4 regions of the Bacterioplanoides sp. SCSIO 12839 genome follow, and region 2 is predicted to be linked to each of the others. Evidence: predicted binding sites of a transcription regulator. Region 2 holds the regulator's gene; each other region holds the start of a gene.

Region 1 (5,734 bases), 1.9 Mb from region 2:
TGGGTGCAGGTTTGCAGGCTGACACCCGCGTGCATGAGTACAAAGAAGGGACTCTGATCATTGATATCGTTGATGCTAAAAGCAAAGATCTGCTGTGGCGTGGTGCCGGCTCCGACACAATCAAAGAAGGTCGTACTCCGGCCGAGCGTACTGAACAGATTCAGGAAGCCTTAAAAACCATCTTTGAAGCCTATCCTCCGGGCAAGAAGAAGTAATCGCCTGATAAAATCGTACAGCATCACTGAAAAAGCCGGATTCATCAGAATCCGGCTTTTTTGTTTCTGCTAAGGTGCAGTAGATCAGGCCAACATCATTGCACCAGGTCTAACATCTCCTGAGCATGCGCCAGGGTTTGTTGAGTAATATCCACACCACCTAACATGCGTGCTAACTCTTCCGAGCGTTGTTTGTTGTTGAGTTCACGAATCTGAGTGTGAGTGGAATTATCGCCGCTGATTTTACTCACCTGAAAATGTTGGTGAGCCTGAGCAGCAACCTGTGGCTGGTGGGTCACACACATAACCTGGCCGTCCTCTTTGCCTAAAGATCGCATTAAACGACCTACGCGCTCGGCGGTACCGCCACCAATGCCGACATCCACTTCATCAAAAATCAAACTTGGAATCTGGCTGGTAGCTGCAGTCACTACCTGAATCGCCAAGCTGATACGAGAGAGCTCACCACCAGAAAGCACTTTGGCCAACGGCCCGGAAGGCATACCCGGGTTGGTTTGTACGTGGAAGCTGATGTTGTCGATACCGTGTTGATTGGCTTGTTGAGACTCGAGCGCCTCTAATTGAGTCATAAAACGCGCACGACCTAATGCCAGTGAGTCAAAGTGTGCTTCCACTTCTTTATCAAGTTTCGCGGCTGCTTTCTGACGTTTTTTTGATAGCTTTTGTGCCAGCTGTTGGAAGTGTTCGCGCAGACGTTCCACTTCCTGTTCCAGTTCTAATAAATCATCGTCGCTGAGATTTAACTGAGCTAACTGATCTTCCTGTTCCTGCCAGTATGGATATAGGCGCTGTGGTTGAATCTGATGCTTGCGGGCCACCGAAAAGATTTCACCTAAACGACTCTCTACTTGCTGTAACCGATGCGGATTTATATCGACTTGTTCCAGATAGCGCTGCAGCGATAAGCCAGCTTCTTCCAGCTGGATATGCGCTTGCTGTAACAACTCTTTGGCTTCCAGCAGAGTTGGGTGATTGTCATCCAGTTGATTCAGTAGATTCATCGCCTGGTAGGCCAGTTGAGTTGCGGCCATTTCAGCGCTCTCGTTACCCAGGCAGGAAGCCAGAGCTTGCTGGCCGCTGAGCAACATGGTTTCAGCGTTGGCTAACCGTTTATGTTCGGCTTCTAACTCATCCAATTCGTTTTCACTCAGGTTTAACTCACGTAATTCTTCAACCTGATAGCTGAGTAGCTGACGCTGTGCCTGTATTTCGCTGCTTTCTTCGCTAAGGGTTTTTAACCGTTGGGCATTCTTCTGCCAGTGTTTAAAGGCTTGTGAAACCGCACGAGCATCCTGTTGTAAATTGCCAAAAGCATCCACCAGTTGTCGTGGTGTATCTTTTTGCAGCAGGCGTTGGTGAGCATGTTGCGAGTGAACATCAATCAGGCATTGAGCCAGATCTTTGAGATCATTGGCAGAGGCCGGGCGGCCATTGATATAACCACGGGAGCGGCCTTCGCTGGAAACCACCCGACGCAGGATAATCTGATCATCGTCCGTGGGCAGGTCACGTTGCTCTAACCAGCTTCTGGCATTGTCGTTTGGGGTGAAACTGGCACTGACTTCGGCTTTATTGGCACCAAAGCGCACGCTATCGGCTTCCGCTCTTTGTCCGAGTGCGATGCCGAGAGCATCCAGCAGAATCGACTTGCCTGCACCGGTTTCGCCGGTAATCACCGCCATGCCGGGTTTAAATTCCAGCTCCAGTTCATCCACTAACGCAAACTGATGGATAGATAAATGTAACAACATACCCAGCTCCTATACTGATCATGCATACAGTGTTTATATGTACAGTGTCTCTGGCTGTCAAGAATTTAATCGACTTTCCGTCAAGTTGTGTGAGTTTCAGCCCTTGAAAACGGTTCTGGCGCTCCCATATACCTCTCATCGAAACAAATTGAACGATCCCTGATTGAGGAAAAGTTGATGTCTGAAGAGCAGAACATTCAGGACGAAATCCAGAAGCCAGCTGAAGAGCAGGTTGAAGCAACCGAAGCGACTGCAGAAGAAGCAGTTGAAGGCGCAAATGAGCAAACCGGTGACGAAGCACTGACTTCTCTGCTGGAAGCCGCTCAACAGGAAATCGCTGATCTGAAAGATCAGATGTTACGGGTTCAGGCAGAGATGCAGAACGTACGTCGCCGTGCCGAAGCGGATGTCGAAAAAGCGCATAAGTTTGGCGTAGAAAAGTTCGCTAACGAAATGTTAAGCGTGGCAGACAACCTGGATCGTGCACTGGCCGCTGCCGGTGATGACGAAGCGACCAAACCTCTGCGTGAAGGTGTGGAAATGACACTGACGGGTTTTGCGGCTGGTCTTGCGAAATTCAAAGTAGAAACCGTTGATCCGATGGGTGAAACCTTTAACCCGGAATTGCACCAGGCAATGTCGATGATTGAGAGCGCAGAAGCAGCGCCTAACACCGTGATTGCTGTAATGCAGAAGGGTTATACCTTGCAAGGTCGTCTGTTGCGTCCCGCCATGGTGATGGTGAGCAAGGGTGCTCCGCAAATCGACGAAAACGCATAATTTTTTATCCGCCCAGCCTTGAAAGGCGAGCGAGCGGACTTATATAGAAATCAATACAAAATCTATTGTTAATAATTTTTTGAGGCGGCCAGCGCCGCCCAACGTTGGAGATCACGATTATGGGTAAAATTATTGGTATCGACCTGGGCACCACCAACTCTTGTGTGGCCGTTCTGGATGGCGAAAAGTCAAAAGTTGTTGAGAACGCAGAAGGCGATCGTACTACCCCTTCCATCATTGCTTACACCGATGGCGAAACCTTAGTAGGCCAGCCAGCTAAGCGTCAGGCAGTAACTAACCCGGACAACACCCTGTTCGCGATTAAGCGTCTGATTGGTCGTCGTTTTAAAGATGACGTGGTTCAGAAAGACATCTCTATGGTTCCGTACAAAATCATCGAAGCGGACAATGGCGATGCTTGGGTATCGGTAAAAGACGACAAGTTTGCACCACCACAGGTTTCTGCTGAAGTTCTGAAAAAGATGAAGAAAACCGCAGAAGATTTCCTGGGTGAAGAAGTGACTGAAGCGGTTATTACTGTTCCGGCTTACTTCAATGACTCTCAGCGTCAGGCAACCAAAGATGCCGGTAAAATCGCGGGTTTAGAAGTTAAGCGTATCATCAACGAGCCAACCGCTGCGGCACTGGCTTACGGCATCGATAAAGAAGGCGGCGACCGCACCATCGCGGTATATGACTTAGGTGGTGGTACGTTCGATATCTCCATTATTGAAGTTGCTGACGTTGATGGCGAGAAGCAGTTCGAAGTACTGGCAACCAATGGTGATACCTTCCTGGGTGGTGAAGACTTCGATATGGCCATGATTGAATATCTGGCTGACGAATTTAAGAAAGAAAGCGGCATCGATCTGCACAATGACCCACTGGCTCTGCAGCGTCTGAAAGAAGCGGCTGAGAAAGCAAAAGTTGAGCTTTCTTCTGCACAACAAACTGACGTGAACCTGCCGTACATCACGGCGGATGCGACCGGTCCTAAGCACTTAAACGTAAAAGTGACTCGTGCCAAGCTGGAATCTCTGGTTGAAGATCTGGTTGCTCGCTCTCTGGAGCCATGTCGTATTGCTCTGCAAGACGCGGACCTGTCTTCCAGCGAAATTGACGAAGTGATCCTGGTGGGCGGTCAGACCCGTATGCCAATGGTTCAGGAAAAAGTCGCTGAGTTCTTCGGTAAAGAGCCTCGTAAAGACGTTAACCCGGATGAAGCGGTTGCTGTTGGTGCATCGATTCAGGGTGCGGTACTGGCTGGTGACGTGAAAGACGTACTGCTGCTGGACGTGACGCCTCTGACTCTGGGTATCGAAACCATGGGTGGCGTTGCAACTGCGGTTATCGAGAAAAACACCACGATTCCTTCGAAGAAATCTCAGGTGTTCTCAACCGCTGATGACAACCAGCCAGCAGTAACCATCCATGTGGTACAGGGTGAGCGTAAGCAAGCGGCACAAAACAAATCTCTGGGTCGCTTCGATCTGTCTGATATTCCACCGGCTCCACGTGGTGTACCTCAGATTGAAGTGACCTTCGACATCGATGCGAACGGTATTCTGAACGTAAGCGCGAAAGACAAGGCGACTGGTAAAGAGCAGTCCATCGTGATTAAAGCCTCTTCTGGCCTGAGCGATGACGAGATCGAGAAGATGGTTGCTGACGCAGAAGCGAATGCTGAAGCGGATAAGCAGTTCGAAGAGCTGATTCAGGTTCGTAACACAGCCGATGGCCTGATCCACGCGACTAAGAAAACTCTGGAAGAAGCCGGTGATAAGGCGACTGAAGAAGAGAAAACTGCGATCGAAAAAGCTGTTGCTGATTTAGAAGAAGCAATCAAAACTGACGACAAAGCTGACATCGAAGCGAAGACTAACGCGCTGACCGAAGCATCCAGCTCTCTGGCACAGAAGATGTACGCTGAGCAGGCTCAGGCACAGCAAGGTGCGGAAGGCGCTGCGGATGCCGGTGCACAGCAAGGTGGTCAGGACGACGACGTTGTAGACGCTGAGTTTGAAGAAGTAAAAGATAAGTAAGCGTTTAACGCTTAATACTGAGAAATAGTCGGCGGTGTTTTCAAGCCGCCGCGCCGAAGGGCCATCCCTGGCCCTGCCGCGCTACCGTGACATCCTGTCACTGCTTTATGAAAACACCTCCGACCATTTCTTGATAACTCCTCAATCGCTGTTTGTTAAAGTAGCGGTTTCGGATAAAGAAGATTAGTCAGATTGTTTTTCGAAAACAGCCCGATGGACTCGGGCGTTCCCATCTCAGGATTCAGGGACGCTCCTTGAGATGGGTGTGACAGAAAAATAATGTGACTGATCTTCAAACAAAACGCGGTTAGAAAACTACCCGCGTTTTTTTGCCATTAAAACGAGCAAAATCATGTCGAAACGAGATTATTACGAAGTACTTGGTGTAGCCAAAGGCGTCGATAAAAAAGAGCTGAAAAAAGCGTATCGTAAAATTGCGATGAAATATCACCCGGACCGTAACCCGGATGATGCTGATGCCGAAGCCAAGTTCAAAGAAGCGACAGAAGCTTACGAAATCTTAGGCGATGAGCAGAAGCGTGCTGCGTACGACCAGTATGGTCATGCGGGTGTGGATGGTCAGGCTGGCGGCTTTGGTGGCGGCGGTGCTGGTGGCTTCAGTGATATTTTCGGCGATGTCTTCGGCGATATTTTTGGCGGCGGAGGCGGTGGTGGTCGCGGCGGTCGTGGTGGCCCACAACGTGGTTCCGACTTACGTTACACCATGGAGCTGACACTTGAAGAAGCGGTACGCGGTGTCGAAAAGAAAATTCGCGTTCCTACTCTGACGACCTGTGATACTTGTGATGGTTCTGGCGCTAAAGATGGCTCTAAGCCTAAAACCTGTAGCACCTGTCATGGTCAGGGCCAGGTGCGTATGCAGCAGGGTTTTTTCTCTGTTCAGCAAACCTGCCCAACGTGTCGT
Region 2 (5,734 bases):
GCGCGGTAATTAATTTTATGTGGAGGTACAGAATGTGGATGGCCGTGACGGGCGAGAAAAATAACCTCATTGCCATGCCACTTGCCCTCGGTCAGCAGTCCGGATGTCATGCCCAGTGGAGTTTCCACCGCCTGTTCTGAAATAACGTCAAGCTCTGGCAACTGAGTCAGGCCGGTGCCACCAATAATGGCTGTTTTTTTTGCTTTCATATTAATTTAATAAATCGTTAATGCGCTGTTGAATCTGCACACGCCGCTGCTGACAGTTGTCATCAATCTCGATGGCTGGCGGAATCAACGACGATAAATCGAGTGCTGTTAATTGTGGGTTTTTCTGCCTCGCCTGACGTACCGCAGCAACCACCTCAACCGCTGCGTCACGATGATTACAAGCCAGCAATGCATTACAGCCTGCTGCGATGGCTTTATCACTGCGCTCACTGTAACTGCCCGCCGCAGCGGCGCCAGCCATGGATAAATCATCACTGAAAATAACACCCGAAAAGGCCAGCTGCTGACGTAAAATTTGCTGCAGCCAAACCTCAGAAAAACCGGCCGTGGTTGTGTCATCGACACTGGGATACAACACATGGGCAGGCATCACACCGGCAAGCTTGTGTTGCGCCATCAGTCGGGCAAACGGTTGTATGTCGTACTGAATTTGCTCAAGTGTTCGTTCATCAACCGGCAAGTCCAGATGAGAATCCGCTTCCACAGCACCATGGCCCGGAAAATGTTTCCCCACCGCTGCCATCTGCAACGACTGCATTCCAGCGATAAATGCTCCGGCTAACTCAGCGACGGCATTGGCATCGTGGCCAAAAGCGCGATCACCGATAACACGAGAGCAATCCCGCTCAATATCCAGTACCGGCGCAAAACTCAGGTGTACGCCCTGCTCAATTAATTCCAGCGCCATTAACCAACCAAGATCCTCGGCCAGACCCAGAGCTTGGGAGGTGTCTTTTCGATAAACCACTTCCAGCGATAACATAGCAGGCAGACGGGTAAACCCTTGGCGAAAACGCTGTACACGCCCCCCTTCCTGATCGACACAAATCAGCAAATCTGACCGTAAATCATGAATCGATTGAGTGAGCTGTTTAAGTTGTGCCGGGCTTTCATAATTACGACTGAAAAGAATGAGTCCGGCAATTTCCGGCTGCAATAAAAACTCGCGATCCGAAGCCGTTAATTCTGTGCCAGCAATATCAGCGATAACACCCACATGATGGTGAAAATTTACAGGTTCTTGCATGGAATTCTCGAAAAACTATGTGGCTGTATCCAGACTTCGGTGCCTGGTTCAATCAGATCAAACAGCTCAATCACATCCTCGTTGCGCATCCGGATACAGCCGTGTGACAACGCTTGCCCCATAGGCTCAGAGTCCGGTGTGCCGTGTATATAAATATAACGCCGCATGGTATCGACATTACCCATGCGATTACGACCGACTTCCAGACCTTGCAACCACAGAATACGGCTGAGAATCCAATCACGCCCGGGCTCAGCTTTTGCCAGGCTATCAGAATAAATTTCGCCAGTTGGACGACGGCCAATGAACACCGCATTTTCAGGTTGGCCGGCACCAATTTTGGCGGCAATACGGTGCCACCCCTGTGGTGTTTTGCCTGAGCCAGATAGCTCACCAATACCATTAATGGCGGTGGAAACAGAATATAGATGGCAGATCCCTGCCGTGGAAATCCGTAATGCCTGATCAGCAATGGATATTTCGATCAGATTGTTGGTCATGAACTCAGCTACAGCTCTGATATTACTAAAGCAGGAAGCTTATCAAAGCTGCCGATGGTTCGGTACTGCTGAGTGTTTTCATAAAACGCGCGACTGACGCCGATGCCTGAAACAAGCTATGCCTGAAACAAACTGCATCCAAACAACTTATGCCTGGAAGCCAGCCCCCAGGAATGGAATTAATTTATTAAAGACACCACTGATATCGGCATCAATGCCAAATTCATGCTCGGCCATTGCAATTAACGCATCGGCACCCGACAAGGTGAACACAGTGGCACCCAACATAAAATGGATACGCCAGAAGCGATCTTCGTTGCTTAATTGGGGGGACGCAGCAGTGACCAATACCATGTAACGATTAAATACGGTGCCATATTCTTGCTTGAGAAACTTACGCACGTGACCCTGCCCCTGATTGTACGCCAACCCGAGCAAACGCATAAAAATACCCAGACGATGACGGTGGTCGTCGTCCAGTTCGGTTTTATTTTCACTCTGCAGGGCGGTAGCCGGCAACATCATCAGCACCGCATTGAGATCCGGTGTTTCTCCACCCAATTGCTGTTCAAACTGATCCAGCGTTTCTTCCAACTGTTGGCAGAAGGTATTCAGAAAGCGGGCAAAAACTGCCTGAATCAGCTCCTTCTTAGAGCCGAAATGATAGTTGACGGCCGCCAGGTTGACTCCGGCCTTGGTGGTGATATTGCGTAAGGAGGTCTCGGCAAATCCTTTTTCTGAAAACAGTTCCTCTGCAGCATTCAGAATGGCTTTGGCCGTCTCTTTGTTCGCCATAACGGCAAGCTCCTCAGCATTTAACGATAGTTACAAAACAAGTGTTTCAAACATACGTTTAAAACAGCTGAAAGGCAAGTACTGCCAACTACCATCAGTATTTCTCCGAATTAGCTGGCAGCTAACACACGAGGTCAACACCCAGCACACTCGACGGCCACTACAATTTTTTATACAGGGGTTTACACAGTATAAAATACTGTATACATTTACAGTCACTGTATGGATTACCAGTTTGGATAAATATCATGATCAAGCTGACCGCGCGTCAACAACAGGTTCTCGATTGTATTAAAGCATCATTGGAAGAGACTGGCTTTCCGCCCACTCGTGCCGAGATTGCTAACGAATTAGGATTCCGTTCTCCTAACGCAGCAGAAGAACATCTGAAAGCACTGGCACGCAAAGGCGCCATCGAGATGATGGCGGGTGCTTCACGTGGTATTCGCATTGTTGAAGCAAGCAACCCTGGGTTACCCATTGTTGGCCGTGTTGCTGCTGGCGAGCCAATCCTGGCCCAGGAGCACATCGAAGATTATTGCGAAATTCCGCCAAGCTTCTTTAAACCTCAAGCGGATTATCTGCTTGAAGTTCATGGCGACTCGATGATGGAAATGGGCATTCTGGACGGTGATTATATTGCGGTGCATCGCATGGACACCGCACGTAATGGTGAGGTTGTGGTAGCACGAGTTGATAATGAAGTGACCGTTAAGCGTTATGAGAAAAAGCGCAACAAAGTCACTCTCTTCCCGGAAAACAAAGACTACAGCCCTATTGAGGTCGACCTGAAAGAAGCCGACTTCGCCATCGAAGGTTTGTATGTTGGTGTTCTGCGCCGCAACTAATTTTTAATCGTCAATTTTATTCATTGTTTTCAGCACTCAGGGTGAAGTTATGCGTCAGTTAACTCTCGGAATGGAACCACTTGGTATGGAACAAGGCGGTCTGACTCTCAGCAGTTCGGCCTTACGTCAGCCACGTGTGATCAGTGGTAGCCTGACAGAGATGATTTTAAGTGAAGGCAGCGCCATTCAACCGATGCACTTATTACCTTTGCTGGCCCAATGTTCGGCACAACAACGCTGGTTGATGTGGCTGAGCCCTGAAATGCCAATGAATAAACACTATCTTGATAGCCTCGGGCTACAGGACTCTCCGGTGATTCATCTGGATGTTTGCCAGGATACACAGGCAATTTTAGTTGAGAAGGCACTGGAAGCCGCCAACAGCCATCTGATTATTGAATGGCAGGGGAAGCTTGAAGAAACACAACGCCAGGACATTGAACAACGCGCCAACCTGTCAGGCAGCCACGTTATTCTGATTCAACGCCGTTAATACAGAAACCCGATAACAAACCAACAAAAAAGGCCTTGTGGGTCTATTCACGAAAGAATGACGCTCACAAGGCCTTTTTATTAATCAGATAAACAATTAGTGCAGCTGATTATGATATTCCGGCTGAGCAAAATCATCGCGCTCAACTTCCATACCGGATAACTCACCCACTTTGCGGACGCCCGCCTCAATCATTACACGTGCGATATCCATATGATGAGCCTGCAAACTCGCTTTGGCATCATCAGAAAAATGAATACTGACCAGTGCATCGCCTTCTTGCTCGTCTGCACGACGCAACGCAATGTCACCGTTTGATAACTCTACAATTTCAAAAAAGCGTGCCATAACCGCCTCTCGTTTTCGGGCGCGAGAGTGTAACACAGCAGTCATCTAATAGGAGGGAAATTCACAAGAAAATCTACGTTTTTAACGTGTCACTGATGACTCAAAACAGCACTGAAAAATACGCTTCAATGCCTGTTAAAACCATAGTTTTTCAGTGGTTTAACTTTCCTGACGATTTTCTCTTTGCAGATCAATCAGTTGCGATAATTGATGATGCCATTGCCCGATATTGGTGGTATGCGATGACGTACTGGCGTCAACCAGATTAATCATTCCGGGTTGTGAGACGCGGCTGATCTGAGGTTCAAGTGCATCGGCACGTCCAATCGCATCACAGGCCGTCAACATGGCACGAAGCCATGAAAAGCTGTCGTTTTCGAGATGCTCAAACTCTCGCATTTCGCCGGTAATCAAAGGTGTCTGCGATAACAGATCGGCCAGTGAAGAGAATGGCTGTCTGAAAGTCGCCAACTCAGCTAACTCATGCAGGTAAGAAAGGTAAGCATCTCTTAACAGGTACAAAGCACTGTCCTGCAGTGCTTGTTGCAGCACGGCAGGTTCAGTTGTATCAGCAGCTTGCTGCATAAGCAGCTGACTCTGATACAGCTTATGATTGGTAAAGCTTAACCAGCTTGCCATAAGGTATTTGCTTCCCGAAATCAGAAATCCAGGCGCAAACCAACATGTGCGCCGTCACCTAATTCAAAACGATCACTCACGTCTTCAATTTTAATACCGGTGTAACGGTAACCCACATAAACACGAGCAGTAGGAATCAGGCTGTATTGCAGGCGCAGGTCTGCGTCAAAAATATTATCGGCATCTGAAAAAGAAATCACCGGAGGTGCATAATAACCGTAGCCAGCAACACTCACTTCAGGAACACCCGGCAGGCGATAACGGAAGAAACCACCCAGGCCAACACCACCGCCGCTTACGTCCGCATCGTCATCGGATGAAAAACCGTATAATTTACCACCAACACCGATGTATAAATCCGGATCTTCATTACGAACATCCACCACGTGCAGACCCACAGAACCAATATTGCCGTCATCGGTGTGATGCAGGAAATCAGCGCTGACATGCAGGCCAGAACCCACTTTGGTTGCATCATACGCAACACGAACCATTTCGTTGGCAATACTCAGGTCCAGAGAACCGCCAGCATTAACGGTTGCTGAAGTTGCTACTAAAGAAGCCAGAGCCAGTTTTTTAAGCTGAGACATACTATTCCCCAAAATTCCGCAGCAGGGCCATGACACTGCTAACCATTATTATTGGCCGCATCATAACAGTGCTGCCACTCAGACGAAACTGTGAGTCACAGGCAAAATTAAAAGAAAAGTAAAACAAACTATTCCAGTCTTTGCTTCCTGCGCCACAAAAAAATGCCCCGCTCCTGAAACAGGAGCGGGGCATTTTCTTAATCACTGATCGATTATTTCATCAGATCCAACAGCAGTTTATTCAGCTTAGTAACGTAGTCACCT
Region 3 (5,734 bases), 1.2 Mb from region 2:
CGCTTTTCGTTTGATGATATTAAACGTTAAGTAACCTGGTAATGTATTACTGAGTGAAAGCCTACCCGGAAATGCTTTCCGGGTAGGCTTTTATTATTTGGCCGGTTCTAATAAGCGCTCTTTGACCGCTGCATAGCAATAGCGATTACCAAGAGAGTGATGGATTAACCCGGGGTTAAGACCTGGAATCACGGTGATCTGATCTGCGACATCAATAACCGGAACTGTTACTCCGTTGTTATTAAAGTATGCGGCCGCGGCTTCGGTATTAAAATAAGGGACTGCGCCGTCTTCACTGGTACCGCATAAAATCGTTGGTGTCTTAGGAGTAAAGTCGAGCACCTCGTTGTCTCGCAAAGCAACCCGGAATGCATTGTCACGGTTAGTTTCAAAATCATTCAGATAATCGTTTTGCAAAAACTGATCCGGATCAGTCGGGAAAACACCGCCAATAAGAAACTCGGTTAAGCTTCTTTCACCCGGAAAGCTGTCGGTGATATCGTCGGTAAATTGTGGCAAGAAAACGTCTTCCAGATCAGTATATATATTCCCATAAATATTCTGAAAAGACTCAACCACATAGGATAGGAAAACCCCAGCTGCAACATTCGGTATTGCCGGGTTTATACCGCTTAGAAAAGTTTGTTCCAGTTGATATGGACCTGCCATCGGGGCACTGGCGACCAGATTGAATTCGTCTGAATAATTTGCCTCAATCGCTCTCTGAGCCGACATAACCACATGGCCGCCTTGAGAGTAGCCGGCAAGCATGACTTTGCCGGACAGTTCGATATTTTCTTCGAGTGAATCGACAGCAATACGTGCCGCACGTAGCGCATCAATCATGGCTTGTGCCTGACTGTCCCGATGCAAAAACGGATGATAGTCATATTCTGAAGCGCCAAATCCGAGGTAATCCGGGCTGACGACGACATATCCCTGAGAAGCAAAAAAACCGTGGTCAAAAGCTGCACTTTCGACCGTTGCTTCAATGTAGTCTTCCTGAGTCGTTGTGCCATGAGCCTTGGCCAGTAGCGGGTATGGCCCCTCACAGCCAGGGCCTGAAGGGAATGATAATGCTCCTGATACGGTCACACTCTCACCTTCGACCCCGAGGCTCGAATATTCAAGCCGATACAGCTCTACGTCACAATCTGCCTGACCTGACAGTGCAATCAACCCTTGTTCTGTCATTGCGCTGTCGATGGCTTGCTGGGTAACACTTGCCACCTTGGTGGCAGTTACTTGCATTGATGGACCTGAAGAGCTGCTGCTATCACCTCCACAAGCCGAAATCAGTAACGCGGCCGATATAACACTGCTATTTATTAACGGTTTTATAGGGAATTTCATACCTTGCTTCCTGTTCTTATTATTGGAATAGGAGCTCTGATACAAGCAGGCGCAGGAACAAAGCTCTGGCATAAAACCAGACTAACATGGTGGGAGTATCGCTTGCATACAGATTTTTTGGAACGAAAGAACAGCTTCAGCGAAGGTAATGTGCTGAACAGCCACGTAACAGCACTAATACAACAATGTTGTAACCATCAGAAATACGGCGGGTTTGGCTAGATTCTACCTCCAACATATACATGCTGGAGGTGATAGAGAACCAGTTTTTACATCTCTTCGAAATAATAATCCTCTAATTCAGATTCCAGGCATTTGCGTTCACGATGTGCTTCAATGGCGCGACGGGCCATCAGCTTTTTAGACATTTGCGATTCTTTTTTTACCACCACATTGCCGTTCTGATCGAACGATACAACTTCTTCGTGGCCTTCGAACTTAATAGCTGCTTCCATTGTTCTATTCCTTCTGTAGATCACAGTCAGTGTGGTTTTGCTAACCCGGAGCCATGATTTTTCTTTTTATTGGTTGCAATAGAATGACAGTAAAAATTGAAGTGGCCAAATAACCCGAAAATTGAATGAACAATCAGTAACCAAACCGAGGCCTTGATTCTTCTGGTGTAAGGAAAAAATAGGGAAATTGACGCCTGATTATTGCCGTCAGTTTGACAAAAAAGTCAGCGGCAAAACGAACTTATGGCGTATTTTGTCTTATTTTTGAGCCTTAATTTTCAAGGCGAAGTGACTTAATACTGCGTTTGATGGCATTTAAATGTTCAGCAAACTCGGGGCCGCGACGCTGGGTAACGGCGACGGCGAGCATATCGATGATCATCAGATGAGCAATACGGGAGGTCATCGGCGTGAACTGCTCGGTGTCTTCTTCGATATTGATATGAATCGGTAAATCAGCGGCCAGGCTTAATGGAGTGTTTGCGGGTGCCAAACTCACCACCTGAGCACCGTGTTGTTGTGCCAGTTGAACGGTATGTAATAAATCCTTGGTGCGCCCGCTTTGGGAAATGGCAACAACCACATCGTCTTCGCCCAGCGTCACCGCCGACATCGACTGCATATGTGGATCACTGTAAGCAGCCGTAGCGACCTGTAAGCGGAAAAACTTGTGTTGTGCATCGGTTGCCACGGCACCGGATGCACCAAAGCCATAAAACTCGACCCGACGAGCAGCGCTGATGGCGTTGGCGGCCTGAGCTACCTGTTTGGTTTTCAGCTGCGACTTAACCTGATGTAAGCGCTGGATGGTGGTATCGGCAATTTTGTCGCAGATGTCTTCAATGCTGTCATCTTCGGCGATCGCAAACTGACCGATGTTATTGGCGACCGCCATTTCCTGAGCGATGCGGACTTTAAATTCCTGAAAGCCGTTGCAGCCAATACCGCGACAAAAACGCACGATGGTGGGTTCGCTGACCTGAGCTTCCTGTGCCAGATCGACAATCCGCATGTGCATCACCTGTTCCGGTGCCTTGAGCACATACTCGGCAACCTTAACCTCAGATTTACGCAGGTTAGGGATTGCTGCTGCAATTTCTGTCAGAACCGGACTCTGTCTCAAATCAGCCTCGCACAGCCAGAATGGGGATGGGTGATATTACTGAGTGTAGTAAATCACTATTAACTGCGCGGATTATAAGTGAATCTGCTATGAGTGCCAGCGATGATGATCAGCGAGCAGAGCAGCACTATTGTGAATAAATGGGTGTAAATATATACAGTAAAGCTATCAAATCTGTGGCATGAATCTGATAGACTCGCGTCCATGGATATTTCACTTTTGCTCGATAACTTAAACGATGGTCAGCGCAATGCGGTGGCTGCCTCTTCCAAACATCAGCTGGTATTGGCCGGCGCGGGTTCGGGGAAAACCCGGGTGCTGGTGCAGCGTATTGCCTGGCTGTTAAATGTGGAGAACGTATCGCCGTTTGCGGTGATGGCGGTGACATTTACCAACAAGGCGGCGAAAGAAATGCGCGGCCGTCTGGAAGAGCTGTTAAATGTGCCTTCCAATGGTTTATGGGTGGGTACTTTCCACGGCCTGGCACATCGCTTGTTGAAGCAACACTGGCGTGAAGCCAAACTGCCGCAACATTTTCAGATTCTCGACAGTGACGATCAGCTGCGGTTAATCAAACGCCTGATGAAAGCGCACAACATCGACGACAGCCGTTATCCGCCAAAACAAATTCAGTGGTTTATTAACGGCCAGAAAGATGAAGGCCGTCGTGCGGCGCATGTGATTCCATCGGCTGATCCGTTTCAGGAAACCTTGCGCACGGTGTATTCCATCTACGAAGAAAACTGCCAGCAAAATGGTCTGGTGGATTTTGGTGAAATTCTGCTGCGTGCTCATGAATTATGGTTGCACAACCCGGAACTGCTGGAACATTATCAGCAACGCTTCCGCAACATTTTGGTCGACGAATTTCAGGACACCAACAATATCCAATACGCTTGGATTCGGCTGTTAGCCGGTGATCGGGTTTCGGTGATGGCGGTAGGTGATGACGATCAGTCTATTTACGGCTGGCGCGGCGCCAATATCGATAATATCCGTAACTTCCAGCAAGACTTCCCGGGCGCTGAGCTGATTAAGCTGGAGCAGAATTATCGTTCTACGGCTAATATCCTGGCCGCCGCCAACGCCGTGATTACCAATAACCAGGGGCGTTTAGGTAAAAACCTGATGACGGAAGGTGCTGAAGGCGAACCGATTCGTTTATACAGCGCCTTTAATGAGCAGGACGAAGCCCGTTATATTGCCGATTTGGTGGATGAGTGGTCACGTGATGGCCGCCAGCGTACCGAGATGGCGGTGTTGTATCGTTCCAATGCTCAGTCGCGCACCCTCGAAGAAGCGTTTTTGCGCTCAGGCATTCCTTACCGCATTTATGGTGGCCAGCGTTTTTATGAGCGCCTGGAAATTAAAAATGCCTTGTCGTATTTGCGCCTGTTATTAAATCGACAGGACGATGCGGCGATGGAGCGAGTCATTAATGTTCCGGCGCGGGCGATTGGCGAAAAAACCGTGGAAATTTTGCGCAGCCATGCCCGAGATCAGGGTTGTTCGTTATGGCAGGCCGCTAATGAAGCGGTGTCGTTAGGTTTATTACCGAAACGTGCCGGAACTGCCGTGCAGAACTTTGTCGATTTACTCGATGAAATGAGTGTTGGCATCGAAGAATTAAAATTACACGAAATTGTTGATCAGGTTATTACCCAAAGCGGTTTGATCGAACACCATAAAAAAGAGAAAGGTGAAAAAGGTCAGGCGCGCCTCGATAACCTGGAAGAGTTAATTAACGCCGCGCGTCAGTTTGAAACCGGCGATTATCTGCCATCCGATGAAACAGATGCTGATGGTGAAGAACCGACCAGCCAGTTAGATCTGGCGGTCTTCCTCGATAACGCTGCGTTGGATGCGGGTGAAGGTCAGGCGGATGAATACGAAGACGCGGTGCAATTAATGACGCTGCACTCGGCCAAAGGTCTGGAGTTCCCGCAAGTAGTATTGGCGGGCATGGAAGAAGGTTTATTCCCGCATAAAATGTCGATGGATGAAGCGGAAGGCCTGGAAGAAGAGCGTCGTCTGGCTTACGTTGGTATCACCCGGGCAATGGAGCAGTTAATTCTGACTCATGCCGAAAGCCGTCGTTTGCATGGTCAGGAAAATTTCAGTACGCCGTCGCGTTTTATTCGGGAAATTCCGCAGGAACTGATTCAGGAAGTTCGTCTGAAAAACAGTGTCAGTCGACCGCTGACGGCAAAACGCCAAGGTGGGTTTAATACACCGGCGCAACCAGATTTTATTAAACAAGAGCAGAGTGCCTCGGTACCGTACGATCTGGGTAACCGTGTTTACCATGAGATGTTTGGTGAAGGCACGGTGCTGCAGTTTGAAGGTCAGGGCCCGGGACTGCGGGTGCAGGTGTTTTTTGATGACGCCGGTCAGAAGTGGCTAGTGGCTAATTTTGCCAAGCTTGAAAAGGTTTGATCAAACTCACTAGAGAGTATGCTGGATTCGTTTTTCGAGAACAGCAACATGGATGTTGCATCCGTCCGGCAGGCACATGGATGTGCCTTCGGGACGGTGGCAGAAAAATGATCCGGCATACTACTAAGAATTTTAGGTAAGAGAGCAGTATATTTTTAGCCGCAGCGCAGAAGCCACGTCCTTGTGATCGCTGCGCTGTCGCAACATCCTATTGCTGCTATTAAAAATATACGACTCTCTTACCTTACTAATAATTAATAATATTTATAAAAACAACACAGAGGAATTAAGTGTGAAAATTAAAACCCTTGTTAAATCATTTGGCCTTGGGGCAATTGCAGCGGCAGCATTATTAATCGCCGGTTGT
Region 4 (5,734 bases), 560 kb from region 2:
GGCAGAGCAGTCATTTCAAAGTAGTGAGTGGCGAACAAGGTAAACGCATTAATGGAATCGGCCAGGTGGGCTGCACTGGCCCAGGCCAGAGATAAGCCATCAAAGGTGCTGGTGCCACGACCGACCTCATCCATCAGCACCAGGCTATTTTCGCTGGCGTTATGAAGGATGTTGGCGGTTTCGGTCATTTCCACCATAAAGGTTGAACGGCCACCGGCGACATCATCGGCGCTGCCCATGCGGGTAAAGATACGATCAATCGGCCCCAAAGTGACAGCTTCCGCCGGAACATAGCTGCCAACATAGGCCAGCAGGGTGATTACTGCCACCTGACGCATATAGGTCGATTTACCGCCCATGTTGGGGCCGGTAATAATCTGCATCCGTTGTTGCTGATCTAGCTGGGTGTCGTTGGCGACAAACGGGTCGGTAATCAGGTTTTCCACCACCGGATGGCGGCCTTGCTGAATATGTAAGACCGATTCATCAACCAGTTGTGGTTGTGCAAAGCGTAAGGTTTCCGCCCGTTCCGCTAGGTTAGTGAGCACGTCGAGTTCGGATAAGGCCGCTGCACTGACCTGCAAATTGATCAGGTCTTCGCCTAACTCGCGAACCAGAGTTTCATACAGCATTTTTTCCCGGCTTAATGCGCGGCTTTTGGCACTCAGTGCTTTGTCTTCAAACTCTTTTAATTCGGGAGTGATAAAACGTTCAGCATTTTTCAGTGTCTGGCGACGGATGTACTCGGTAGGCGCCTGATCCGACTGAGCTTTGCTGATTTCAATATAGTAACCATGCACCCGGTTGTAGCCGACTTTTAAGGTGTTCAGGCCGGTGCGCTGTTTTTCCCGCTCTTCCAGTTTGACCAGAAAGTCTCCGGCGTTTTCACTCAGGCCACGCAGCTCATCCAGCTCGGCATCGTAACCTTCGGCAATCACTCCGCCATCACGAATCACCACCGGCGGATTTTCAATAATGGCTTGGGTTAAACGCTCAACCCAATGCGGAAATTCCTGCGCCCGATCGTGTAACGCCGCTGCCAGTGGTGTATCCAGGTCACGCAATTGTTGGCGAATATCAGGTAATACGGTGTACGCATCGCGCAAACGTGCCAGATCCCGAGGGCGGGCAGAACCCAATGCCACGCGAGATAAAATTCGTTCGATATCGCCTACCTGTTTTAGCGCTTTATGGATGCCTTCCCAAGCGTAGCCATCAATCAGTTGGCGAATAAAGCCTTGGCGTTGTTGCAGTTGTTGCTGATCCCGAATTGGCCGGTTGAGCCAGCGTTTTAACAAACGGCTGCCCATGGCGGTGGCGGTTTTATCCATAATCCAGGTCAGGGTGTACTGATCATCACCTTTCTGGTTGATGTCGATTTCCAGATTACGGCGCGATGCAGGGTCAATCACAATGGCATCGTCTGGCTGCTCCACGGTGAGTGTACGAATGTGTGGCAGATTGTTACGTTGGGTGTCTTGAGCGTAATGCAACAAGGCGCCAGCGGCACGAATGGCTACTGTCATGGCTTCACAGCCAAAGCCCCGTAAATCGCGGGTTTTTAATTGTTGCGTTAGCAGTCGTAGCGCGGTGTCTGATTCAAAATGCCAGGGCGCCATGCGCTTAAAGCCCATGCGCTCGCTGATCATCTCCGGATAAACATTCTCTTCATTTGCCAATAATTCCGCCGGACGCAGACGCTAAACTTCGGCCAGTAAAGCTTCTTCACCATCGACTTCTAATACCGAAAACCGTCCTGAGCTGATTTCCAATACCGCCAGGCCATGGCGTTGCTGATCTGAGCACAAGGCAACCAGTAGGTTGTCACTGCGTTCATCTAATAACGCTTCATCGGTTAGTGTGCCGGGTGTTAATACCCGAACCACTTTGCGTTCTACCGGTCCTTTGCTGGTCGCCGGGTCACCGATTTGTTCAGCAATGGCGACCGATACTCCTTGCTTGACCAGCTTGGCAACATAGTTCTCTGCGGCATGAAATGGCACACCGGCCATCGGGATTGGCTGACCATCGCCGCTTTTACCACGAGCCGTTAAGGTGATGTCGAGCAGTTGCGCTGCCTTTTTGGCATCGTCATAAAACAGCTCATAAAAGTCGCCCATGCGATAGAACAGAATAGTGTCAGGAAAGTCGGCCTTAATACGCAGGTATTGCTGCATCATTGGAGTATGTTTGGTGCTGGGCTGAGCTGCCATGACAGGTGTCCTTAATCGCGTAGATAGTGGATACAAATACGAGTGAAAAATGAAAGAGGGAATTGTAAGGGAGAGGGGTGAAAAAAGCCGTTAAAAAATTCCTGTATATCTTTCCAGTATTTTTTACTCCGAAGGGGTTGGCGACTAAAAAAAGCTATGGTTAAATACTGGTTAAATTTACAGTGATCGAAACAGGTGTTTCACCCGCCGGTCTGAATGGTTAAACATTAAAGGAATTCTTTATGGACGCGAATAAGCAAAAAGCGCTTGATGCTGCACTGGGCCAGATTGAACGTCAGTTTGGTAAAGGCGCCATCATGAAGATGGGTGAACAACCACGTGAAGCGATTCCGGCGGTTTCCACTGGTTCTCTGGGGCTTGATATTGCTTTGGGCATTGGCGGTCTGCCAATGGGCCGTATTGTTGAGATTTATGGCCCGGAAAGCTCAGGTAAAACCACCATGTGTTTGTCAGCGATGGCACAGGCGCAAAAGGCTGGCAAAACCGTTGCCATCATTGATGCGGAGCACGCGTTAGATCCACTGTATGCCGAGAAGCTGGGTATTGATCTGGATAGCCTGCTGGTATCACAGCCGGATACGGGTGAACAGGCACTGGAAATCTGTGACAGCTTGGTTCGTTCTGGTGCGGTTGATGTGATTGTGGTGGACTCCGTTGCGGCGTTAACACCAAAAGCTGAAATTGAAGGCGATATGGGTGATTCCCACGTTGGCTTACAGGCTCGTCTGATGTCTCAGGCGCTGCGTAAAATTACCGCCAACGTTAAAAATGCGAACTGTCTGGTGATCTTTATTAACCAGATTCGTATGAAAATTGGTGTGATGTTTGGTAGCCCGGAAACCACCACCGGTGGTAATGCATTAAAATTCTACTCATCTGTTCGTTTGGATATTCGTCGTACCGGTTCAGTGAAGCAGGGTGATGAAATTGTTGGTAACGAAACCCGGGTGAAAGTGGTGAAAAACAAAGTATCACCACCGTTCCGCCAGGCAGAATTCCAGATTATGTATGGTCAGGGCATTTACCACATGGGTGAGGTTATTGACCTGGGTGTGAAATGTGAGCTGGTTGAGAAGTCTGGAGCCTGGTATAGCTACAAAGGCAATAAGATTGGTCAGGGTAAAGCTAACGCTTCCAAGTTCCTGGAAGAAAATCCTGAAATGGCCGCTGAAATTGAAGCTCAGATTCGTGCCCAGTTGCTAAATATCTCAAATGAAGAATCGGCTGCCGAAGATGTGGATGCAGCAGAAGAAGCCTGATTTCCTCGATGAAAATGAATTGCGTCGGGCAGCGGTCGATCTGCTGTCGCGGCGTGATTATTCCCGCCTTGAATTATTTCGAAAACTTAAGTCTCGTTGCGAAAAGATTGAAATACTTGAGCAGTTGTTAGACGACCTTCAGCAACGTCAGTGGCAATCAGATTTACGCTTTGCGGAGTCATTTCTGAACTCACGCTTTGCTCGTGGCCTTGGTCCTTTGCGCATTCGCCAGGAACTGAAAGAAAAAGGAATTAATGCCCAGACGATTACTTTGACGTTTGAGTCTTTTGAGGGCGATTGGTATGACAGTGCCTTGCAAACACTGAAAAAAAAATACCATTCACTGAAAGAAAATGACCCGAATCGTAAGCAGAAACTTTATCGTTTTATGGCGTATCGTGGTTTTTCTCAGGACTATATTACTTACGCACTGGATGAGCTGAATAATACTCAGTAATAAAAAACTTTTATTTTTTGTCGCATATTTCCAGTCTTTGTAACGTCACTGGATATTTTACGCTGACATTTGTTTCTCTGTCGTCTCAGTCTATTGACAGAACACCCACTGGAAAACACACTCGCAGGTATATGCCTAAAATCTGTATCTCTGTATCTATATTCTTACAGCGATATGTTTATAAGCTTATTTACCGGGAAGTGATAATAAATAATCAAAAATCCACGTTGAGAAAGGATATAAACTCAACAGCTCAGGTTGATGTGTCCATCATTCAGCATTTGCTGGCGTTCTGGGAAAGCCGGGGCATAAACACTACTCCTGTTTGGCAACTACTTAAATTAAATCAAACTCAGACATTGCCACGCTGGGTGGCTGCTGCGCGCCTGTCTGACGTCTATTTGTATATGGTGCAGCAAGGTTTTGACTATCGTTTATTAGTCTCTACCGGGAAATACCTGGCAGCTCAGGATTTATCTCTGATTCGTTTATTGCATTATGGCGATAGCTTTGAAAATGTACTGCCACAATACTGTCGGTTTTCACATTCTGTTGTCGGCAGAATTGCGTTTGATATAGAAAGTGATGCCGGAGAAAAACGGATTGTGTTGAAGCCTTTGGCCTCAGACAATACGCTGAATTATGCCGCTGTTCTGGTCGCATCAACATTGTATTTTGTTTGTCAGACGATGCTCGAAGGTACTGAATTTTCAAATGACCTGACATTATATTTGCCTTCCGATTGTTACCAGAAAATTGGTTTTTCTGGCCTGTCAGATTCTTCGGGGCAGCCCGACTCTTTAGCGTTGGCGAATATTTCTGTGATGGAAGCCGATGTATTTGCGTTAGGCTTTTCCAGAGTTTTGTGGCAACGCAATAATCCTTTTCAGCAGCCTGAATTGTACCGCAATGAATTACGCAATCTTGAGAAAGGCAATCATAAATTCAGAGAATATCTGGATGTCTACGGTGAACTTAAGGGCATGCTTCAGGCGTGTTTACTTGAGCGTCAGGTTTCTCAGGAATACATGGCTGAGCGTTTAGGAATCAGTGTTCGTAACTTGCAACGACGTTTGAAAGCCTTAGGGACTAACTACCAGAATTTGTTGGATGAGGCTCGCCATACGTTATCGCTGGAGTTATTGAAAAGCGAAGAACTGCCTTTATACGAAGTGGCGTATATGGTGGGGTATACAGAGCCCAGCGCTTTTTATAAAGCGTTTAAACGCTGGACCGGGATGACGCCAGGCGATTATCGCCTGGCGGATGATCAGCCGTTAATGCAGCTTCAGTCTGGGTCTGATGACCTTGTTGATATGGCCGACCAGTGACAGCAGTATAGTGTGCCAATAACCATGTAATGCAATCTGATGTAATCGGTATAACGATACATAAACCAGTCTTGCCAGTCGGCCTTCAATCATCATTGAGCCTTGAGTCAGGTTACCCATCAAGCTGCCAACGGTACTGTAACGACTGAGTGAAACGAGTGAACCTTTGTCCTTGTAAACAAACTCAGGCATTGGCTTATTTTTATGCCGGGCTTTGAGTGCTTTAAACAGATGGCTGGCTTGTTGATGTGCAGCCTGCGCCCGAGGTGGTACGGGTTTGCCATCCTCTTGCAGCATACTGGCACAGTCACCCAGTGCAAAAATGTTGTCATCCTCTGTCTGCAAATGTCGGTTCACAACAATCTGATTGACGCGGTTTGTTTCCAGTCCCAGTGTTTTCATAAACTCAGGCGCTTTCACCCCTGCAGCCCAGACCTTTAACTTGGCTTTGAT

The links. Region 2 encodes LexA, which represses DNA repair genes until DNA is damaged. Its sites were predicted from a motif close to TACTGTNTANNTANACAGTA; they were not measured.
Region 1: a site for LexA is predicted at 2,015-2,034, ahead of recN (DNA repair protein RecN). Genes of this name have one in related genera too.
Region 3: a site for LexA is predicted at 3,074-3,093, ahead of uvrD (DNA helicase II). Genes of this name have one in related genera too.
Region 4: a site for LexA is predicted at 2,379-2,398, ahead of recA (recombinase RecA). Genes of this name have one in related genera too.

Annotation. Positions count from the first base shown of each region.
Region 1 is NZ_CP073745.1:615,999-621,732, forward strand. It holds gene KFF03_RS02945 (DUF4136 domain-containing protein) at 1-215, shown strand, start outside; gene recN (DNA repair protein RecN) at 311-1,987, opposite strand; gene grpE (nucleotide exchange factor GrpE) at 2,165-2,767, shown strand; gene dnaK (molecular chaperone DnaK) at 2,887-4,809, shown strand; gene dnaJ (molecular chaperone DnaJ) at 5,162-5,734, shown strand, end outside.
Region 2 is NZ_CP073745.1:2,506,523-2,512,256, forward strand. It holds gene KFF03_RS11500 (S-methyl-5'-thioinosine phosphorylase) at 1-209, opposite strand, end outside; gene nagZ (beta-N-acetylhexosaminidase) at 211-1,257, opposite strand; gene KFF03_RS11510 (L,D-transpeptidase) at 1,242-1,757, opposite strand; gene KFF03_RS11515 (TetR/AcrR family transcriptional regulator) at 1,905-2,552, opposite strand; gene lexA (transcriptional repressor LexA) at 2,801-3,400, shown strand; gene KFF03_RS11525 (SulA-like leucine-rich domain-containing protein) at 3,450-3,893, shown strand; gene KFF03_RS11530 (hypothetical protein) at 3,990-4,241, opposite strand; gene KFF03_RS11535 (DUF6586 family protein) at 4,401-4,880, opposite strand; gene KFF03_RS11540 (YfaZ family outer membrane protein) at 4,901-5,470, opposite strand; gene htpG (molecular chaperone HtpG) at 5,683-5,734, opposite strand, start outside.
Region 3 is NZ_CP073745.1:3,714,873-3,720,606, reverse strand. It holds gene KFF03_RS16825 (MATE family efflux transporter) at 1-30, shown strand, start outside; gene KFF03_RS16820 (S9 family peptidase) at 94-1,251, opposite strand; gene KFF03_RS16815 (PA3496 family putative envelope integrity protein) at 1,623-1,808, opposite strand; gene KFF03_RS16810 (SIS domain-containing protein) at 2,080-2,931, opposite strand; gene uvrD (DNA helicase II) at 3,136-5,367, shown strand; gene KFF03_RS16800 (TRAP transporter substrate-binding protein) at 5,660-5,734, shown strand, end outside.
Region 4 is NZ_CP073745.1:3,065,300-3,071,033, reverse strand. It holds partial or broken gene mutS (DNA mismatch repair protein MutS) at 1-2,213, opposite strand, end outside; gene recA (recombinase RecA) at 2,456-3,493, shown strand; gene KFF03_RS13930 (regulatory protein RecX) at 3,474-3,950, shown strand; gene KFF03_RS13925 (AraC family transcriptional regulator) at 4,214-5,281, shown strand; gene KFF03_RS13920 (NAD(P)/FAD-dependent oxidoreductase) at 5,228-5,734, opposite strand, start outside.